3 regions of the Nocardiopsis sp. TRM 82005 genome follow, and region 3 is predicted to be linked to each of the others. Evidence: predicted binding sites of a transcription regulator. Region 3 holds the regulator's gene; each other region holds the start of a gene.
What was found. The regulator LexA, encoded in region 3, represses DNA repair genes until DNA is damaged. The targets are predictions, from matches to a motif close to TCGAACANNTGTTCGA.
Positions count from the first base shown of each region.

Region 1: a site for LexA is predicted at 2,081-2,096, ahead of AC0T5L_RS03570 (DUF6504 family protein). Genes of this name have one in related genera too.
Region 2: a site for LexA is predicted at 4,396-4,411, ahead of AC0T5L_RS24080 (DUF6504 family protein). Genes of this name have one in related genera too.

Region 1 covers NZ_JBWDTQ010000005.1:226,835-234,063, forward strand. Annotated here, with positions in the region: gene AC0T5L_RS03560 (DivIVA domain-containing protein) at 1-547, shown strand, start outside; gene AC0T5L_RS03565 (M48 family metallopeptidase) at 766-1,698, shown strand; gene AC0T5L_RS03570 (DUF6504 family protein) at 1,817-2,068, opposite strand; gene AC0T5L_RS03575 (NUDIX domain-containing protein) at 2,215-2,685, opposite strand; gene AC0T5L_RS03580 (GNAT family N-acetyltransferase) at 2,696-3,313, opposite strand; gene AC0T5L_RS03585 (ROK family transcriptional regulator) at 3,428-4,696, shown strand; gene AC0T5L_RS03590 (glycoside hydrolase family 3 C-terminal domain-containing protein) at 4,705-7,229, opposite strand, start outside.
Region 2 covers NZ_JBWDTQ010000034.1:45,863-53,091, reverse strand. Annotated here, with positions in the region: gene AC0T5L_RS24095 (quinone oxidoreductase family protein) at 1-866, opposite strand, end outside; gene AC0T5L_RS24090 (serine/threonine-protein kinase) at 951-3,158, opposite strand; gene AC0T5L_RS24085 (hypothetical protein) at 3,332-4,246, opposite strand; gene AC0T5L_RS24080 (DUF6504 family protein) at 4,478-4,768, shown strand; gene AC0T5L_RS24075 (GNAT family N-acetyltransferase) at 5,004-5,579, opposite strand; gene AC0T5L_RS24070 (peptidoglycan recognition protein family protein) at 5,761-6,855, opposite strand.
Region 3 covers NZ_JBWDTQ010000021.1:77,297-84,525, reverse strand. Annotated here, with positions in the region: gene AC0T5L_RS17500 (LAGLIDADG family homing endonuclease) at 1-2,784, opposite strand, end outside; gene nrdR (transcriptional regulator NrdR) at 2,934-3,416, opposite strand; gene lexA (transcriptional repressor LexA) at 4,068-4,787, shown strand; gene AC0T5L_RS17485 (alpha/beta fold hydrolase) at 4,856-5,953, shown strand; gene AC0T5L_RS17480 (hypothetical protein) at 6,006-6,632, opposite strand; gene AC0T5L_RS17475 (hypothetical protein) at 6,962-7,229, opposite strand, start outside.

The DNA.
Region 1 (7,229 bases), on a different contig from region 3:
CTCGCGGTTTCGCACCACGAGGCTGAGTCCGGGATACCGCGAGGACGAGGTCGACGACTTCCTCGACGTCGTGGTCGCCGACCTGGCCGGTCGCGGCCTCGGGAGGCCCCACGGCCAGCAGCAGCCGCCACCCCTGCCGCCCGAGCCCGGCGAGGCGGGCGCTCCCGGTGAGCCGGACGCCTCCTCGCTGGCCCAGGAGCGCCGCGGGCCTCAGCACCAGCCCGGGGCGGAGCCGCCCGGTCAGCAGCCCCGGCCGCCGCGGCGCTCCGGGATGAGCCCCAGGGACATCCGGGAGCAGCAGTTCGCCACGACCCGGCTGACCACGGGCTACAACGAACAGGAGGTCGACGACTTCCTGGACCGCGCCGAGCTCACGCTGGAGGTGCTCCAACAGGGGCGTCCGGACCGGGCGACCCTCACCGCCGCCGAGGTGGAGAGGGTCCAGTTCGCCACCACGCGCGCGCGGCCGGGATACGACCCCGCGCAGGTGGACCGCTTTCTGGACGTGCTCGCCGAGGAGCTGCGCCAGTACGAGCGGCCGCGCTGACGGTCACGCCGGGTGATGGGCGGCGGAGGAAGGGCCCGGCAACGGAAGCACTCCGGCGATGACGGCACGCCGACTCCTACCTGGAGGACGGTGTGGGAGTTCCGGACACGCCGTCGCGCGCCAACTCCATCCCCAGAGCAGTGGAAAGTAATATTTGTGTACAGGCAGTAGTCATCCCCCGCTGTTACGCAGACCGCCGCGCTCCGAGGGGAGGCAGGATGTCCCAAGCGACGCCGCCGGAGGAACGTGCCGCCGCCTGTTCGGTCCACTGCGTACACGGATGTGCCACGGGACCCGGTCCGAGTACGCACACCCGCCCCTCCCCGTTCGGCCACTCCGGGGAGCTGTACGCACTCGACGCCGATGAGGAACTCGTCCCGGCGCCCGCGCACCCGTGGGAGGCGCCGCTGCTGGCCGTGTGCGTGCTCGTGACCCTGCTGATGGCCTCCGGTCTGGTCCACGCGGTGTGGTCCGCGACCGGGTCGTGGGTGTGGGCGGCCGCCGCCGCGGCCGCGGTGCCCGCCGTGTGCTGGAAGGTGCGGGGGCTGCTGTACGCCCGGCGCAGGGCGGAGTCGGTGAAGATCTCGCCCACGCAGTTTCCCGAGGCGTACCGGACGGTGGTGTCGCTGGCCGCCGGGATGGGGCTGTCCCGGACTCCGGAGGCGTACGTGCGTGTGGGATGGCGGCGCTGGGGGACGGACGCCGCCGGGCACGGACTACGCCGGTACCTGGTGCTGTCGGACGAGCTGTTCGGGCCGGACGGCAGGATCCGCGATCCGGAGGCCCTGGCCTTCCTGGTCGCGCACCAACTGGGGCACGTGGCCGCTGGGCACACCGGTTTCTGGCGGCGGACGGCGGCCCTGGGGGCGGACCTGGTCCCCGGGCTGGGGGCGGCACTGTCCCGAGCCATGGAGTACACGGCCGACAACCACGCCTACGCGCACGTCCCCGAGGGGGCGCACGCCGTACGGATCCCCGCCGGGGGCGGCCGTCTGTACGCACGGGTCAACATGGGCGAGATGGCGGACCGGGCGCGCACCGACCGGGGCTGCTCGCTGCTGCTGTACCACCTGCTGGTCCGGCACCCCGGCAACACCCGCCGGATGGCGGCTCTGCGCGACCGCACCCGGCGCGGCCGTGTCTTCCTCTGACCAGGGCCATCGCGACCGGCCCTGGAAACCACCCGCTCAGGACCCCGCTCCGGGTACGGGACCACCGGGGCTGACTAGGTTCTGTTCTCTGGTTCGTGGTTGAGCCAGAGAACAGAACCTAGTTCCACTGGCGGCGCATGGTCCAGCGGTCCGACGCGGCGTCCCGGGCGATGTCGACGATGCTGGGCTCGCCGGCGTCGGACTCAGCCGAGACACGGAGCATGTGGACGCGGCCGGCGGACGCCTCGGGGCGCGCGGGCCAGTCACCGATAATCCTGCGCACCCGGAAGGTACGGCCGCGCCAGGTGAACCGTACGGGACTCCCGCCCTCGGTGGAACGGACGTCGATCTGTTCGTTCAGAAGACTCACGCGGGCAGCCTATCGAACTCGAGTTCGAGAAAGTCAAGAATCCTGGACCCCGGCCCCAGGTGGGCCCGGCGGTCGCGGAACACCCTAGGGGCAGGCGGGGCGGCGGATGGTGGACCCTTGGCCGCGGCGTGTCGGCCGGGCCGGGATCAGACGACGTAGAAGGGGCCCGGACGGTTCTCGCGGGCGTATCCGATCCGGTCGAGGATGCGCTGGGGCATGTCCGGCAGGGATCCCGGAGCGAACCAGCGCACGTCCAGGGTCTCGTCTCCGCCGGAGTCGGGAGCGCCTCCCACGGAGCGGCAGCGAAAGGCCAGGTCGAGGAACTGCACCCGGTCGCCGTTGGGGTAGGTGAAGGGCTCCTGGGCGATCACGCTGACGAGCCGCTCCACCTCGACCACGACTCCGGTCTCCTCGCAGACCTCCCGGACCACGGCCCGGGCCGGCTCCTCCTCCGGCTCCAGGATGCCGCCGGGCGTGGACCAGCGGCCGTCGTCGGCGCGCCGGTGCAACAGGACGTCGCCCTCCTCACCGATCACCACCGCTGTCACACCCACGAGGGGCAGGAGTCCGTGTCCGACGTGGCGGCGCAGTGCGAGGAGGAAGTCAGGAACGGGCATGGGCCCGAGACTAACCGCTGTGCGGCCCGGGGCCGGGAACCCTCCGGTGGTTCCGGGCGGCGCGCGATCGGGCGTATTCCCCGGACAGGACCGACATCAGCACCGCGTCGTGCCATTCGCCGTCCCAGCGCAGGTACTCGCGCCAGACGCCCTCCCTCACGAACCCGGAGCGGGCGTAGGACTTCTGGGCGCCGGTGTTGAACGCGAACACCTCCAGGGAGACCCGGTGCAGCCCGGCCACGGTGAAGGCGTACTCCAGGACCAGGTCGGTGGCCTCGGTCCCGTAGCCCCTCCCGGTGACGGACATGCTGTTGAGCGCGATCCGGTAACCCACGTTGGCGTTGTCCGGGTCCAGGTCGATCAGGGCGCACTCGCCCACGGGTACACCGCCCTCCTGGTCGAAGATGACCCAGTCGGCGCGGTCGTGGTGTGCGGGACGGGTCGCGGCCCAACGGCGCAGCTCCTCCTCGGTGAACCTTCGGTGGGTTCCGGTGAGGCGGCGCACCTCCGGGTCCATGGCCAGGATGGGTTCGACGAAGTGCTCGCCGGTCACGGCGTCGAGCGGTTCGAGCCGTACCCTCACCCCGGTGAGGACCGGCTGGTCGCGGAAGACGTCATGGGGCACCATGCCTGGATCCCATCAAAGGGGCCGGTGGGGCGCAACCGCTTTTCTGAGCGCGTCCTGGCGCCCCTGTACGATCCGGACACAGTGTGCCGCGTCGCGAAGGACGAGGGGGACCAGGTGACAGTCGGTTCGGGAACGGTGAGCTTCCAGACGGTCCGTGAGACGAACCTGGGGGTCGTACTGCGCACGGTCCGCGAGCTGGCTCCCTGCTCACGCGCCGCGGTCGCCTCGGCCACCGGGTTGAACAAGACCACGGTCTCCAGTCTGGTCGCCGACCTCATGGCGCGCGGGCTGGTCCAGGAGACGGGACGCAACTCCCGGCAGCGGGTGGGCCGTCCCGGGGTGCTGCTGGCCCTGGACGACTCCTCGATCGCGGCGGTCGGCCTGGAGGTCAACGTGGACTACCTGTCGGTGGTCGCCGTGGACCTGCTCCAGCGCGAGCTGGTCAGCCGCCACGTCCCCTTCGACGCCAGCTCGGCCGGGGCGGAGGAGTGCGCGCGGCGCATCGCGCACACCCTGGGCGCGGTGGCGACGGCCCCGGAGCTGAGCGGACGCACCGTGGTGGGGGTGAGCGTGGCCGTCCCGGCGCTGATCGACGACGGAACGGTGACGCACGCGCCCAACCTCGGCTGGCGCGACGTACCACTGCGCGACCGGTTGTCGGAGCTGCTGGGCGAGGCCGGGTTGGAGGGCGTCCCGGTGCGGGTGGACAACGACGCGAACCTGGGCGCTGTGGCCGAGTACCGGGTGGGCTCGTTCGCGGGCGCGGCCGACCTGGTGTACCTGACCGGCGAGGTGGGGATCGGCGCGGGTCTGCTGGCCGGCGGAGAACCGCTGCGCGGAGCCAGCGGGTTCGCGGGCGAGGTGGGCCACCTGTCGCTGGCCCCGGACGGGCCGGAGTGCGCGTGCGGGCGGCGGGGCTGTCTGGAGGCACTGGCCGGAATCGGGGCGATCCTGCGCGGAGCCGTCCCCGACAGGGTCCCGGACCGCCCGCTCTCGGGTGACGACATCGCCCGGCTGGTGGAGGTGGCGGTCGAGCGCGCCCGCGGCGGCGAGGAGGCGGCCGTGGACGCGTTGGAGCGAGCGGGCACGTGGCTGGGCCGAGGCCTGGCCATGCTCATCAACGTCACCAATCCGGGCCTGGTGGTACTGGGCGGCTATTTCGTACCGATGGGGCCGTGGCTGCTGCCGAACTGCCGTTCGGAGGCGGTGGCGAGCGCGTTCGCGCCGGACGCGGGCGGCTGCCGGGTGGAGCTGTCGTCCTTGGGGCTGAGCGCGGCGGCCCGGGGCGGGGCCACCGCGATCATCCACGCACTCGACGCCGGGCTGCTGCCCCTGCCCGGGCCCCGGGACACGGCCGTCCCCACCGCCCCGGGCCCTGCCTGAACCTCCTCTCAGGCCCGGGTGAACCCCAGGGTCGCCACAGCCGTGCCCGGCCGGTCGAAGACCAGGTAGAGGTCGCGGACACCCCGGGCGTCGGCGACGGCCGCGCCGACTTCGGCGAAGTCGTAGCCGTCCTCGCCCGCCGGGACGTCGACGACGGCGGCGACCGGCCCGTCCTCGGGATCGTCCATGCGCAGCCGGAGCACGCAGGCGTGCTCGGCGTTCACCGCCAGACGGCATCCACTGGCCCCGTCGCCGAGGTCGACGTCGCGGAAGAGCGCCCACGCGCCCTTCTTCCGCGAGCGCACGGCGTCGCCCCGCTCGGGGGTGAGCGGGCACAGCGACGTGTCCCGTGCGTCGTCGTAGCCCACCGCCGACCAGGGGGTGAGCGCGTCGCGGGGCGGGATGCCCTCGCCTTGCACGTCCAGGGCGGCGGTGGCGCGGATGTCGGTCGCCGAGCGCCCGACGAGCACCTCGCGCGGGGCCGCCTCCACCACGAAGCGGTCCCGGGTGGTGTCCCACAGGGCGAGCCGGTCCACGTCGAACGACACCGTGGCCACGGCGCTGCTCCCCGGTTCCACACGCACCCGGGCGAACCCGCGCAGCGCCCGCAGCGGGGTCCGCACCCGCGAGGCCAGCTGGCGGGTGTACACCTGCACCACCTCCTCGGCCGGCCGCGCCCCGGTGTTGGCGACCATGACCGTGACGGTGACCCGGTCTCCGTCCACGTTGACCACCGGTGCCGCGTACTCGACCCGCGTGTAGCCGAGGCCGTGCCCGAACGGGTAGAGCGGCTCCCCCCCGAAGTACAGGTAGGTGCCGCGCGCGCCGATGATGTCGTAGTCGAGCATCCCGGGCAGGTCGTCGGCGGACCGGTACCAGGTCTGGGTGAGCCGCCCGGCGGGCTCGGCGTCACCGAACAGCACGTCGGCGAGCGCGTGTCCGTACTCCTGGCCGCCGTGCGCCGACCACAGGATCGCCGGGACGTGCTCGTCGGCCCACGTGATCCCGAACGGGTAACCGCTGCTGAGCACCAGGGCGGTGGCCGGGTTGGCCGCGTGCACGGCACGCAGCACCCGCTCCTGGGCGGCGGGCAGGTCCAGGTCGGTCCGGTCCTCGGTCTCGCGTCCGTTGACCATGGGGTGGTCGCCCAGGACGACCACCGCGGCGTCGGCGGCGGCGGCCGCCCGCGCGGCCTCGGCGGCGCCGGAGCCCAGGCCCCGGACCCCGAAGGACACGGCGTGCTCGGACCCCTCGGCCAGCACGAGGGTGAGTCCGTCACCGCCGACCCGGACACAGCGCCCGGTGTGGACCTGTACCAGCGCGAACCGCTCCGGCTCCACCTCCTCCAGCCGGAAGGTCTGACGCACTTCCCACGTGCCGGGGCCGGGAGCGGTGCAGACGAGGGTGCCGTCCGGGCCCTCGTCCAGGTACCGGCCCGTCGCCGCCGAGCGCAGCGCGACCGCACCGCCTCCCCAGTCCAGGAGGTCGAACGCGCCTCCCTCTGAGTCGTGGGCCGTGTCCGCCAGCCGTAGCGGGGCCCCCTCGTCCGGTCCGGTGACCACGATCCGGCCGGACACGCTCAGGTGTACGCGGTCGGCCCCCTCGCAGAACACGGTCTCGACGCGCTCGGCGATCCCGGCCCGTGCGGTGACGGCGTAGGGCAGGGTGCCGCTGTACCAGTCCTCCAGCACGGTGTCGCCGAGCTGGCCGATGACCGCGACCCGGCGCACACCGCGCAGCGGCAGAGTCCCCTCGTTGCGCAGCAGCACGAGCGAGCGGGTGGCCGCCTCCCTGGCCAGCGCCCGGTGCCCGGGGGTGTCGAGGGCCCCTCCGTCCGCGGGGTTCCCGGAGGCCTCGTCCTCGGGGTCGAACTCGCCCAGCCGGAGTCGGACCGACAGCACGTGCCGCGCGGCGCGATCGATGTCGGCCTCGGTGAGCAGCCCCCGCCGCAGGGCCTCGCCCACGTGCCCGAGAGTGGCCCCGGAGTGGCCGTCGTCCTGGGTGAAGCTGTCGAGTCCGGCCCGGATGGCATGCGCGTAGGCGGTGGGCGGGTCGGGGTGGAAGTGCTGCATCTCGGTGAGGTTGGCGGGCGCGTGGGCGTCACTGACCACCAGGATGTGGTCGGGGGCGGCACGGCGCAGCACGTCGTCGATCAGCGGGCTCAGATGCGCGGGCCGCCCGTTGACCAGGTTGTAGGAGGGCATGACGGCCACGGCGGCCCCGTCGGCGAGGGCGGGCAGGAATGCCTCCAGCTCGTACTCGCGCAGGACGCGCGGCGGCAGGTCGCTGGAGGTGGTGCAGCGGTCCTCCTCGTTGTTGTAGGCGAGGAAGTGCTTGAGGGTGGGCGCGGTGCGCAGACGCGGGCCGTCCCCCGCCAGGCCGCGGGCGTGGGCGGCGGCCAGGAGCCCGGTCAGCCACGGGTCCTCGGAGTATCCCTCCTCGTTGCGGCCCCACCTGGGATCGCGTAGCGGGTTGACCACGGGCGCCCAGACGTTGCGTCCGGCGCCCGCGTCCCGCCGGGCGAGCACCTCGT
Region 2 (7,229 bases), on a different contig from region 3:
AGACGGCCCGACTCCACCAGTGCGAACAGGTCGCGGGCCCGGCCCAGCAGTTCCTCGCGGTCGGCCACGAAGTGGGCCAGCGAGGGCCTGGTCAGGTACACCGAACCGGCGGAGTTGAGCCGCTGCGGATCCACCGGGGCCACCTCGCCGGAGGACTGTCCGAACAGGGCCAGCACACCGCGCGGGCGCAGCGAGGCCAGGCTGGCGTCGAAGGTGTCCCTGCCCACGCCGTCGTAGACCGCGGTCACTCCCCGCCCTCCGGTGAGGTCGCGTACCGCCTCGGCCACGGGGGTCTCGGTGTAGCGGAGGACCTCGTCCGCGCCCGCCTCGCGCGCGATGCGCTCCTTCTCCTCGGTGGACACCGTGCCGATGACGCGCGCGCCGCGCTCCTTGGCCAGCTGGGTGATCAGCAGCCCGGTGCCGCCCGCCGCCGCGTGTACCAACACGGTGTCGTCCTCGGACACCGGGTGCACCGAGCGGACGAGGTAGTGGGCGGTCATGCCCTGTAGGAGCAGAGCGGCGGCCTGGTCGGTGGAGACCGCGTCCGGGACGGGGACGACCAGCGACGCCCTGACCACGGCCCTGTCGGCGTAGGCGCCGGGGGCCATCGCCCAGCCGACCCGCTGCCCGACGGACAGGTCGGTGACGCCGTCGCCGACGGCGGCGACCACACCGGCGGCCTCCATCCCCGGGACGTAGGGGAGCGGAACGTCGTACAGGCCGCTGCGCTGGTAGACGTCGATGAAGTTGACCCCGCGTGCGGCCACGTCGATCAGAACCTCGCCGGGTCCGGGCACGGGGTCGGCCGTCTCGGTCAGCCGCAGTACTTCGGGTCCGCCGTTTTCCTCGATGACGATGGCGCGCATGGGTCCACTGCTCCTTCCGGGTCCGTTCCCGGCATCATGCCAGTCCGGCTCCGAGGTCCGCCATGGCCGGGTGGTCCCTTCCCGTCACCTCTCCTCTTCGATGATCTGGTCGATGAAGAACTCGGTGAAGAGCGCCCCGAGCGGTTCGTTGCCCGGGCCCCGCCGGGTCACGACGCCGGTCCGGCGCCGGTCCTCCACGTCCTCGGCGGTGTCGGGAAGGGGATCCTCGTCCACCGTGGTCATGGCGTGCTCGTCGTTGACCCACATGGACAGCTCCATGCTGTCCTCGTCCTCGTCGTAGTCGCAGGCCAGGGTGACGGTGTTGGCGACCACGTCGCCGGAGTCGAACCCGAGGGGGTCGTCGGCCTGATAGCCGTACTCCTCGCGTACCGACTCCTCGAAGAGGGGGTAGGGCTCGTAGCCGGAGACGTCGGTGGTCTCCGCCAGGATGCTGTCGCCCTCCGTCTCACTCATGCGGCGGATCGACGCGCCCTGGCCGTCGTAGCGCAGCAGGGCCTCGTACTGGCTGCGGCCGTCCTCGCCGTCGTTGTCCCAGCAGCGGACACCGAACAGGGCCTGCCCGGGCCCCGCGGCCACGTACGCGCTGGTCTCGACCAGGACCCTGGGAGGCAGCACGTCGTCCCGGTTCAGGGACACGACCTCACCGCGGCTGGGCTGGTCCTCGGGATCGAGCGTGACCATGAGGCCGCGCTGCTCGGCCCAGTACCCGTCGGATTCCTCCGCCTCGTAGGTGCTGCCGATCCAGCCGGGGTCGGAACTGAAGTCGGTGTTGTAGAGGGAGACGATGTTCTCCGGAACCGCTGGCGCCCTGTTCAGCAGAACCACGGCTCCGACGGCGGCCACCAGGACCACCGCGCCCGCGGCGGCTCCGATCACCGCCATCCGCCTGCGGCCGCCTCTGGGAGGTGTGCCGCCGGGCTGGCCGGGAGGCCGCCCCGGACCGCCGGGGACCCCGGGACCGCCGGGACCGGAGGCGAAGGCGGGCTGGCCCTGCGGCGGCGACGGGTACCCGCCTTGCATCTGCTGTGCCGGAGGCGGGTGTCCGCCGGAGGGGCCGTAGTGGGCGGGGGCCGGCTGCCCGTGGCCGTGCGCCCGCCCCGGGCCCTGGGGCGGGTATCCGCCGTACGGCGTTCCGCCGGGCGGGAACCCCTGGCCGCCGGACTGCTGTTCCAAGCGCGGCGGTTGCGGCTGCGGGGCCGTGGGGGGCATCTGGGCGGGTCGCTGCGCCTGGGTGGACTGCGGGTGCGGCGGATTGCGGGTCCGGGCGGGCTGACCGCCGGGCGGTGTCGTCACGCCCTGCTGAGGTCCGCTCGGTGCCTGGTGGGTGGATGCCTCGGCCTGGTTCTCGGTGTTCTGCGGCGGCTGTCCGGGGACCGGGGCGCTGCTCGGCGGGGCCCACGAGGTGATGATGCTGCGGCTCACCTCGGACTCCTCCGGGTCCTTCTGCCCGGTCAGCCGGGCCAGGAGCTGCTTGGAGGTGGGGCGGTTCTCCGGCTTCTTGTCCAGGGCCGAGCCGACCAGGTCGTGCAGGCTCGGATCCAGGCCCTCCAGGCGCGGCGGCGCCGAGGAGATGTTGTGCAGGACGGCGGGCACCGTGGCTGCGTCGAAGGGGGCCGAACCGGTCCCGGCGAACGCCACCAGGCAGCCCCACGCGAAGATGTCGGCGGCCGCCGTGGCGTTCTGGCCCAGGATCAGCTCCGGCGCCATGTAGGAGGGGGTGCCCATGAGCTGGCTGGAGCGGGTGACCGCGCCCCCGGAATCGTCCAGGGCGCGGGCGATGCCGAAGTCGATGACCTTGGGGCCGACCGGGGACAGCAGCACGTTCGCGGGTTTGAGGTCGCGGTGGATCACCCCGGACCCGTGGATGGCGGTGAGCGCCGCGGCCACGCCCATGGCCAGGCTCTCCAGGGTGCCGCCCGCCATCGAGCCGTCCGCGCGGACGGCCTCGTCCAGGTTCGGGCCCGGTACGTACTCCGAGACGATGAAGAGGGGTTCGCCCTCCAGCCGCGCGTCGATCACTCCGGCGGTGGAGAAGCGGGCCACGCGGCGGGCCGACTCGACCTCACGGGCGAAGCGGAGCCGGAAGGACTCGTCGTCGGCCAGGTCGGGGTGGATGAGCTTGACGGCGACGGAACGGTCGGAGGCGTCCTTGGCGAGGTAGACGGTCCCCATGCCGCCCCGTCCGAGACGACTCACGATGCGGTAACCGTCGAGTTCGCGCGGATCCCCCGCGCGCAGGGGTTTGCCGCTCTGGTGCCCGTTCGACGTCACAGTTGGGGGTCCCTCATATGAATCGTGGAGTTCGCGCCTGACAGCGTACCGATACCGACACGCCTGCGCGTTCTGGTCTGACTGGTCCTTCGGGGTTCCCCGGCGGGGCCGGGACTCGTGGTGCGGGGACTCGTGGTGCGGGGGCTCGGGGCGGCGCGAAGGCGCGCCGGGGGTCAGTCGGGGTGGATTTCGTGGAGGCGGAAGGTCTCGAACAGTACGCCGATGGGCTGGCCGCTGGAACCGGGGTTCTGCGCGAGGCCGTAGCGGCGGACGAGGGCCTCTCCGACGGTGTCCTCGGAGACCGCCTCCTCGTCCAGCGCCCGCACCACGAGCCCGTCGTTGACCCACAGGGACAGCCGCATGGCGGGCGGGTCATCGTCCTCTCCCCCAACGTACTCGCAGGCGAACTTGAGGTTGTTGGCGACCTGTTCCCCCGCCTCGGATCCCGTGCCCTCGGTGCTTCCCTCCAGAACGGGATAGGGGGTGAAGCCGGAGACGCCGATGTTGCGCTCCAGGTCCTCGTGGGACTCGGAACCGGCCGACCACTTGCGGATCACCGCCTGCTCACCGTTGAAGCGGACCGCCCCCTCGTAGGAGACCTGCTGGACCGGGTCGTCCGAGGGGCCGTAGGTGTCCCAGCATTGCAGGGCGAACTCGGCCTGTCCGTACCCCAGGACCACGCGGGCGTCGGCCTCTCCCATGATCTGTTCGGGGATCTCGGTGGTCAGGGCCGGAGCCCAGACCGAGGTCCGCGCGTACTCGTGGACCTGCGGATCGCGGACCAGCATGACGCCGTCCTGCTCGGCCCAGTACCCGTTCTCCTCCCGGATCCCGGGAAGGTAGGAGCCGAGCCCGTCCCAGTCCGGTCTCCTCTCGAAGCCGTACGCCAGGATGCCGGAGGTGTCGGTGGGAGGACCGTCGTCGGTGAGCCGGAGGGTGGTGTACCCGACGGCCAGGACCAGTGCCGCGGCGGCAGCGGCGGCGGCGATGACGGGCCCGCGGCGCCCGCGCGTTGGCGCCGCGGGCCCGGGGCGGCCTTCCGGGCCGGTGGGGCCTTCGGGGCGGCGCGGGCTGCCACTGTGCGACATGGGGGACCTCACGGTTTCCGGTGGGGCGAGCCGCTCAGCGTACCCACCCGCGCTGTGCACGCGGAGTGTGGGGCGGCGGCCTCGTGCTCACATGAGGGGATGCGGCTCGGCCCGAAACAGTTCCACGGGAGCACTGGTTTCGCTAGGATCAGAACACACGTTCGAATATCTGTCCGAGTCTTCCCCCGGGCGGGTGTCCCGGTGGCGTGCGCCGGGACGGTCAGGAGACGGATGATGCTGAGGGGAAGTGTCGTGGGACGGTACTACGGGGCGGAGGTCACCGTGGCCGAGGACGATGGGCGCCCGGCCCGGTTCACGTGGAACGGCAGGGTGTACGGGGTGCGCAGGATCCTCGAACACTGGGTCACCCTGCGCATGGACTGGACGCCGGCGCATGAGCCCCAGGTGCCCGAACGCAGGCATTGGAGGGTGGAGGCCGGTACGGCGCGTTCGCAGGGGGTGTACGAGCTGCGCCACGACACGGCGACCGGCAGGTGGCTGCTGTCCCGGGTGTGGGGATAGCACCGAGACGAAGGGGCGGCGGGCGGGGACCGCTGGTCGCGGCCGCGGGTTCCCGGCTGTGTCCGCTTCCTCCGCCGCGTTCGCCAGGGGAGGGGCGGGCGCCGCGGGCCATGAGGCGGTCCCCCGACGCGTCGTCACGGTGCCGGTCCGGGGTCTGCCGGTCCGCCGCGTGCCCGCGGCCTCCGGAGCACCTCCCGTCGCGCGCCACGCCCTGAGAGGTGGTCGGCCTTCGGGATCAGACCAGGTCGGCGGGCAGGAGGCTGTACACGGCCAGGTCGGCGCGGCCCTCGTGCAGCGGCATCGCGCTGCGCTCGACGCCTTCGAAGCTGAACCCGGACCGCTCCGCGACCCGGCGCGAGCCGGTGTTGCCGGTGGCGGCCTTGATCTCCACCCGCTGGAAGCTCTGGCTGACGGCCCAGCGAGAGACGGCCACGGCCGCCTCGGTCGCGTATCCATGACCGCGGCCCCAGGGCGAGACCCAGTAGCCGATCTCAGTGGTCATCGCGGACCACAGGACGCGCACCAGGCCCACCGAGCCCACCAGCCGCCCGGTCTCCTGCTCCACCATGGCCCACTGCTGCCCCTCACCGTTGGTGCGCATACCGGGAGCCGCCTCGCGGCACCAGACCTCGGCCTCCTCACGGGTGTAGGGCGCGCCGGGGCGGGGGAGGGGGAGCCACTTCTGGAGCTCGGCGTCGGTACAGGTGGCGTACACATCGTCGATGTCGTCCTCGACGAAAGCGCGTAGCCGCAGGTGCTCAGTCTCCAGGATCACGGACGGCAGGATCGGTCTGCTCTGGGTGGTGGTCACGCCGGGGTCTCTCCCATCACTTCAGGGTGCGCTCACAATACGCGCAGAACAGATGGTTCGGCACCCGTTCTTCCTACCCGGAGCGGGTGGGGGCGGTCCCGCGACGGTGCTCGTGGAAACCCGTACGAAAACCGCGGTACCGCGGTTCCCGTACGGATCCGCCGGGGGTGCCCGTAGGCGCTCAGGCCAGGCCGGAGGCGACTCGCTGGCGGACGGTGGTGTCGAACACCTCCGCGAAGGCGTTGCCCGGACACTCGGTCGCCAGCCAGTCACGGTGCCGCGAGAGCGCGTCGCCCGGGGTAGCCGCTCCGGTATCGGGGTTCACGTACTCGATTCGCTCGGCCGGGTCCACGCCGGTCACCGCGCACAGCAGGCGCAGTACGCCGACCAGGGCGTCCAGCGCGGCTTGTGTGGGAAGCTCGTCGGTGAAGTCGCCGAGCAGGCACACGCCCACGTTGCCGTGGTTGAACCCGTAGACGTGCCCGGCGGTCACCGCGCGGGCCCGTCCCGGCACCGGCGGCCCGGAGAAGACCGGCACGCGGTCCCCGCCGGAGTGGCGGCCCTCGTAGACCGCCCCGTCGGGGTCGATGAGCACGTGGTAGCCGATGTCGCCCCAAGCCTGCTGTACCGCGTGCAGGTGGTACACCGCCCGCACGTCCGCCGCGTGGTCGTCCCCGGTCGGTATCGCGGTGTGGTGCACGGTCAGCGCCTGCACCGGGTGGAACCGGGCCTCCCACAGATCTTCGCCCTCGTCGTCGAAGCGCCAGGACTCGTCGGCGCCCCAGCCCGCGCGGGTACGGAACGGGAGCGCGGCCAGACCGCTCGGCGCGGAGGAGTCCGGAGGCAGCCACATCTGTTCGGGGCCGCCGAAACGCAGCCCTTCTCCGTCACTCAGGTTCACGGCCGCGGTCTCCCCCCTCGAACGCGCCTCGTAGCCTGTGGCGCCCTTCGGCGCCCGCACCAGTGCGGCCGCGACCGGTTCCCGGTCGTCGCGGCCCTCGGCGTGAAGACGGACCGGGACCCATCGGCCCAGGCCGTCGGCGGTCTCGAAGCGGATCGCCGTATCGGTGTCCCGGGGGCTCCCGGTGACGGAGACCATGTCGAAGCGCAGGTCGGGCCGGACGAGTCCGTCCGCCGAGGAGGGTTCCGTCAGTACCCGGGGCACGAGCCGGTCGTCAGATCCCCCGGCGGCGGGACGCGGGGAGGGAAGGACGGTGCCCAGCGCGGTCAGGCCCGCGGCGGCGGTGGCACCAGCCAGGAGGGTGCGCCTTCGCATGTGTGTCCGTCCGTTCGGCTCGTCCGACTGGGCTCCCGGAATCGGGAACCCCGACACCCTTGCATGATGATGTGACCCACGCCACCAGTGACATGGCCGAATCTGTGACTGGTGACGGTCCCCGTGACGGTGAAAAGTCGGCAGCGCTGTGGTGTGCGGTGATTTCTCCGATGAAGCGGGGGAGCGCGTGGACACGAGCCCGGATCCGCGTCACCACGGCGTCGCGGTCCGACGCTCAGGCACCCTCCCCTGTCTGGGGTCAGAGCGGTTCCGGGCGGCGGCCCGTTCAGTGCACGCCCGTCCCGGGCGGGGATCCCGCATGCTCTGACCTGGGGGGAAGAGGTGCGAGTCTTTCGTAACCTCCGCGTGCTCAA
Region 3 (7,229 bases):
CTGCTGGGTCCCGTTCGACTGGAGACTCGGCTTGCTCCGGTGCCCGGTGAGGCGCTCGATGAGCGCCTGGTGCCGGGGCAGGACGTCCGACTGCTCCTCGGCCGTGCCGTAGACGGTCACCACCGCCTGGTCGCTGACCGACCCGTCTCCGACGAGCCAACCCAGGTAGTGCGCGAGATCGGGGTCCTCGTCCCACTTCTCCGGCAGGTGTAGCGGACGAACGCCCGGGTAGGCCGCCGCCGTCCGTACGGCTTCCAGGGCCGCGCGGGGGACCCGCAGCACCGGGTTCGAACGGGGCGCGTACTGGAAGGACCGAACGACCCGGTCGTCAGGGAGCAGCTTCTCAGCGTGTACCCAGCCGCGGTTCTCGGTCCACACCCGGTGGTTGGGGGTGCAGCGCAGGAGAGAACCGTCAGAGAAACGCAGTTCGAGGATCTCGTTGGTCCCGGTGACCATGTACCGGGTGGGAGTCGTCGCCACGACAGCGTTCTGGGCGTCCGTCTCGGCAGTGACATCGTTGGTGTACACGGAGAACGTCTCGTTTTGGGCCGCGCGCCTGACCAGGTCACCGATGGGGATGTGTCCACGGTCCGTCAGCACACGCTGGTCAGCCGGGAAACACGGGTTACTTGCGCTGATCCGTCCGCTTTCTGGCGTGGTGTGCCAGTCCTGGATCGTGCCGTCGTATTGGATGCCCGGGTCGGCGCACTCCCACGCGGCCCTGGCCATGCGGTGGAACAACTCCTTGGCGTCGACGGTGGCGACGACCTCACCGGTGGTCCGGGAGGTCAGGCCGAAGTCGGAACCGGCCTCCACCGCACGCATGAACGCGTCGGAGACCCGGACGGAGTTGTTGGCGTTCTGGTACTGGACGCTGAACATGTCGTCACCGCCCAGGTCGACGTCGAACCCGGCGTCGCGCAGGGCGCGGATCTTGCGCTCCTCGCGGGACTTGGTCTCGACGAACTCCCCGATGTCGGGGTGGTCGACGTCCAGGACGACCATCTTGGCCGCACGGCGGGTGGCACCGCCGGACTTGATGGTCCCGGCCGAGGCGTCGGCACCGCGCATGAAGGAGACGGGGCCCGAAGCGGTGCCCCCCGAGGAGAGCAGCTCCTTGCTGGAGCGGATGCGCGACAGGTTCACACCCGCGCCGGACCCGCCCTTGAAGATGGTCCCCTCCTCCTTGTACCAGTCCAGGATCGACTCCATGGTGTCGTCCACGGACAGGATGAAGCAGTTGTGTACGCGAAGGCTCCCCGAGAGGTACTCACCGCTCTCGGTCTGGATGTCGTAGACCTCCATGGCGCCGAGGTTCTCGATACGTGCGATCTCCAGGCGCTTGGTCTCCTTGGCCGCGAGGCCCGGCCTTCCCAGGCTCTGCTCCAGTTTGAGCGCCTTGCGTTCGTCCAAGAAACCGATCCTGGCGTGGAACGCGTCCCGCTCTCCCAGGGCCTGGATCCCCAACGCCCAAAGATCGTGGCGGTTCTCCCTGGGCTCCGGCTTCCGGCGCACCCGGGAGAAGATTCCGAATCGGAGAAGCAGCTGCTGGACTCCTCTGACCAGCTTCTCGGAGATCATGTCCAGTCCGAGGAGGGTCGAGCTCTCCCGATCGGAGACATAGCCCTCCGCCTGGAAGAGGCTGCGCAGGTATCCGCGCACAACCGGCAGAGGGGCGGTGAACAGGAATTCCGGGACCTCCATATCCGTGCCGCGCACACGCAGTCCCCAGCGCTCAACGAAGTCGCTGAGACAGTTCCCGTAGAGCCTGGTCCGTCGGCAGTCCAGGGTGTCGTCCTGGGTCCTGACACGGGTCTCCTTGCGGTGCACTCCGGGAAGCACGTTGTCCAATGCGGAGGTGACCCACTCCAGTTCCGCTGGCGTAGCGGTCATCGCTTCGATGGTCAAGGACTTGTTCGTGCCCTCGTACCGCCCAACGAATCCGTCGGCCTGGAGCCATCCCGCGAGCGCCGCCTCCGCGACGTCCTGCGAACGGATCTCGGACTCACCGAAGGCCTCGCGCCGGTGCCACTGCACCTTGTCGCCAGGACGGAGTCCCCCCGCAGGAAGGAAGCGTCCTTGGTCGAGTGCGTCCCCGGTCGCCTTCCACACCAGGTGGTCCGACGTGACGTCAAGGGCGTAACCAGCCTTGGTGTGGAGGCGCAGAACATCCTTGACGCCGTTCGCTTTGGTCGCCACGACACGGGTCAGACCGTGCGCGTCGTAGACCTTGGTGCCGACGGCGTCCTTCTCCACGAGTTCGCCGATAGGCACGAGTCCGGCCGGAGTGCTGACCATCGCGTCGTAGGGCTGGCACGCGCTGACCTGCTGCGACGAGGCGGTGCCGACGTTGAACCACACCGGTGAGTTGAAGCTGAACAGCTGGTGGGCGAGGGCGTACTTGAGCTCGTGGTCGAAGACCTCGGCGTCGTCGTCGGAGGCGAAGTAGCCGTGCTCGCGGCCGGTCGCGGTATAGGCGCCGACGACGCGGTCGATGAGCTGCTTGAGACTCCACTCGCGCTCAGGGGTGCCGACCGCGCCACGGAAGTACTTGCTCGCCACGATCTGTGTGGCGTTCATCGACCAGGAGGCGGGGAACTCCACACCGCGCTGTTCGAAGTTGACCGTGCCGTCACGCCAGTTGGTCATGACGACGTCGCGGCGCTCCCATTCCAGGGAGTCGTAGGGGTGAACTCCCGGGGAGGTGAAGACACGCTTCATCTTCATCCCCTTGCGGCTCCCCTTGCCCTTGCGTCCTGTCGGGCCGCTGACGGTTTCCGTCATCGCGGAGTCTCCCCTACCTCGTGGGCACGGCCTGCCGACCGTGCGCGGCGTCCTTCTCGTGGGATGGTGCGGGACCGGACGTGTCCTCCTCCGGGCCCGGCTCGGGGCGGCGCCCCGCCCGCGGTCCGCCCCCCGGCCGCGGGGAGGCGCTACCCGGTGATGCTGGTCCGGGTGTCGGGCTCGGGCTCGCGGTCCCTGCGCAGGCTGGCGATCTCGGACTCGAAGTCGGCGAGGCTCTCGAAGCCGCGGTAGACGCTGGCGAAGTGCAGGTAGGCGACCTCGTCGAGTTCGCGCATCGGGCCGAGGATGGCCAGGCCGATCTCGTGGGCCGGGACCTCGGCCAGACCGCGACCGCGGATCTCCTCCTCGACCTGCTGGCCGAGTTTGGCGAGGGCGTCCTCGGAGACCGGACGGCCCTGACAGGCCCGACGCACCCCGGCGATGATCTTGGTCCGGCTGAAGGGCTCCGTGACCCCGGAGCGCTTGGCGACCATCAGCAGGACGGTCTCCTGGGTGGTGAACCTGCGCTCGCAGACGGGGCAGGACCGGCGGCGCCGGATGGCCGCGCCGTCGTCGGTGGACCTGCTGTCGATCACCCTGGTGTCCGGATGGCGGCAGAACGGACAGTGCACCCTGGTTCACCTGCTTCTCTCACCGAACGACAACCCTTAGGTACCACTAAACCACAACTTCTGGGCAACCGCCTCTGCCGCAACACCAGATGTTGTGGTCGAACTTAGAGGCCTGCGTCGCATGACGCAACCTTGGCAGAGGCGTGTTCCGACACGGTGAGCAACCACACGGCCGCGGGGACGAGGGCGGCGGAAGGACGGGGGCTCGGCACCCGTCGGCTCTCGCGGGGTGCCCGGCGCCGCGGTCCAGGATAGCGCCGATGACCGCCCCGGCCGCGAATCGAGATAGCCCGTGGCACCCGAAACCGCTGCGCCGTCGGGATTTCGGTCGGACCGACAACAGGGAAGATGCCTTCCGCATCCCACCAAAACCAGCCCCGCGGACACGTGTTCGCGCATTTTGGGGACAACGCGGCGTGAACGCGTGTACACACATAAGTACGGGCGGGAAATTGGCCGCGGAAAGGCGCGGAGCAATTGTCCCGTCCTCGAACGCTTGTTTGATATCACCGTGCGCAACGACTAAAGTTGACCCTGATTTCACGCTGGTTTCGCCATCACGCGGACGCCCAGGTCGGCGCGGTCGCGGGCCGACGGTGGCCAGTCACGCAAGCAGGCCCTGATCGAACCGAATGCCGAGGAGGCCCGGCCGTGCCGGAGGAGAATCCCGGAGCCGCAGACACCGCCACCGTTCTCGCACCAGTGGAGAACACGGGCGGGTCCACGCCCGAAGCCCCCAAGCTCACCGCGCGCCAGCAGAGCGTGCTGAACTGCATCCAGCGCTATGTACGGGAGAGGGGCTTCCCCCCGTCCATAAGGGAAATCGGGGAAGCGGTCGGCCTGTCCAGCCCGTCCAGCGTGGCGCACCAGCTCAAGGTGCTCCAGCGCAAGGGCTACCTGCACCGCGACCAGAACCGTCCGCGCGCGGTGGAGCTGCGTACCCCCGGCCGCGTCAGCGGTACGGCCGTGACCCCCGAGGACCTCGACCCCTCGCGTGCCGCGGCCGTACCGCTGATCGGCCGGATCGCCGCAGGTGGTCCGATCCTGGCCGAGGAGTCGGTGGAGGACGTGCTCGCCCTGCCCCGCCAGCTGGTCGGTGAGGGACGCCTGTTCATGCTCACCGTCGTCGGTGACTCGATGACCGACGCCGCGATCGCCGACGGCGACATGGTGGTGGTCCGTCAGCAGCCGGACGCCGACAACGGCGAAATCGTGGCGGCCCTGCTGGACGAGGAGGCGACCGTCAAGGTGCTGCGCCGTGAGGAGAACGGCCACGTGTGGCTGATGCCTCGCAACGAGGCATACGAGCCCATCAACGGTGACGCCGCCACCATCCTCGGTAAGGTCGTCGCGGTCATGCGCCGCGTCTGAGCGTTCCGGCGCATCCCCCGGCCCGTTCCCCCGAACGGTCCGGGGGCGCTTCCCGTTAGGCTGTGGGCGTGTTCACGCCTGCTTCTTCCCCTGCTGCCCGCTGGCGCACCGCGCTGGTCGGCGGAGCCACCGCCGTCCTGCTGTCCACCGCCTGCGCTCCCGCACCGGAGAGCGAGGGGACCGCCGGGGCACCGGGCGCCGGCGGTACCGAACGGGAACTGACCTTCCGGGGCGGCGGGCACGAGGTGTCCGCGAGCTTCCGTGCGCCGGAGGACGTCTCCGGCGGCGTTCCGGGCGCGTTGATCATCTCCGGCAGCGGTCCCACCGACCGCGACGGCAACAGCAGCATGCGCCCCGACGCCAACACCAACTGGAACCTGTCCCGGGTGCTCGCCGACGCCGGGGTCGCCTCACTGCGCTACGACAAGTACGGCAGCGGACCCGGCTTCGAGCCCGCGGCGTCCGAAGGCGAGGCCCAGCCGGTGGATCCGCTGATCTTCGACGAGCAGGTCGCGGCGGCCTACGACGAACTCGTCTCCCAGCCCGAGGTGGACCCCGGGCGTGTGGTGGTCGTCGGGCACAGCGAGGGCGCCCTCTACGCGCTGCGCTCCCACGAGCTCATCGACGGGGAGCACCCTCCCCCCGCCCTGGTGCTGGCCACCCCTCCCGGCACCCGGTACCTGGACCTGATCGACCGGCAGCTCACCGAGCAGGTGCGCATGGCCGAAGGACTGGGACAGATCGAGGAGGGACAGGCCGTCGAGACGCTCTCCGACGCGCGCACCGCACGGGCGGCGATCAGGGCGGGTCGCTCTCTCCGGTCGACGGATATCGACACGGTGAACGTCCAGGGCCTCTACTCCCCGTCGAACGAGGACTTCCTGGCCTTCATGGACTCCTTCGACCCCGTCGAGCTGGGCGAGCAGCTGCCCGAGGACACACCCGTGCTGGTGCTGTGGGGTGAGGAGGACGCCCAGGTCTCCCGCGAGGACGTCGACCGGCTGATGACCGGATTGGAGGACGCCGAGCGCGTCGACATCCCCGGCACCGACCACATCCTCCGCCGCTACGAGGACAAGCCCGGCGCCACCGTCCTGGACGCCGAGCGCCCCTTCGCCGAGGAGGTCTCCCCGGCGCTGGAGGAGTTCTTGGACAGCGCCTGGTAGCCCGCCTCCGCCGCGCGCGACCGGGTACCGCCGCCCGCCCGTCCCCGGCCCGTTACTCCGGCACGGGCTCCGGCAGCGCCTCCACCACGGACAGCGCGAGTTCCTCGGCCCCCGCGGTGATCCGCTCCTCGTCGCCGGGCACGGCCGCGTCATAGCTGGCCGCCGCGCTGTAGCAGGTCTCCAGGTACAGGTTGGACACCCGTGTGCCCACGCAGGAGCTCGTGTACGGCTCGCCCTGGACCCAGGTCACCGCCTCGTCACCGACCCCGTCCAACTCCCGGGTCTCGTGCTGAGAGGTGGTGGTGTCCAGGTTGTCGACGGCCGTCGTGACACCGCCCGGATTCGGTGCGGCCACGATCACCAGCGTGGCGGTGCCCGGAACCGTTTCGCCCGGCCCCTCCGGGGTCGCCCATCGGCACTGCCAGCCCGTCCCGAAGGGGGACTGTGCGCCGCCGACCGACTCCTCGACCTCCATCTCGTACCCGGGAACCAGCTCCCCCAGCGTCTCCGTCTCGGCGAAGGCGCACTCGGGCGCGGACTCGAAGTCGCCCATCTCGGGGCCGTCCCGGTTCACCACGTACCAGATCGCTCCCGCCGCGAGCACGACCAGGACCAGCGCTGCGGCGGTCACGACGACGGTGGCGCACCCCCGGCTCTGTGGCTGGGCGGAGGGCACCACCTCGGGTCCGGGCGGTTGCGGCCCTTGTGGCTGAGGGTTCTGCGGTTGCTGCTGTGGCGGGTACTGCCCTTGGGGCTGCCCCATCCTTTGCGGGTACTGCTGACCCTGCGGCGGCTGCTGGGAGGGCTGGGGCGGCTGACCTGGCGCCTGCTGAGACTGCGGGGACTGCGGGGACTGCGGTGGCTGTCCGGCGTTCTGAGACTGCTGCGGGGGCTGCTGCCCTGGCGGCGGCTGGGGCGGCTGGGAGGTTCCAGGTCGTTCCCCCTGCCCGTGCTCCCGTCCCTGTGGCTGTCGGCCCCGCGGATACCGGGACTCCGGGTACTGGTCGTTCACAAGGCCTCTCCGAGCTGTTCGGCGAACTCCACGGTCAGGTTCCGGGCGTCATCGAAGCCGACCGGTTCGGTACCGGAGCTCCCGGCGTAGGACACACGCACGAGCAGGTTGTCGGTGGGAAAGGCCAGCTCCGCGGTACCGGGCACCTGGCCACGCCATACCTGTCCCTCTCCGGAGGGCAGTTCCACCACATCGCCGCGCACGGGCACCAGGGCGGCGTAGGCCTCCCGCGCCCGCTGGTCGCCGCTGACCGCTTCCTCACCC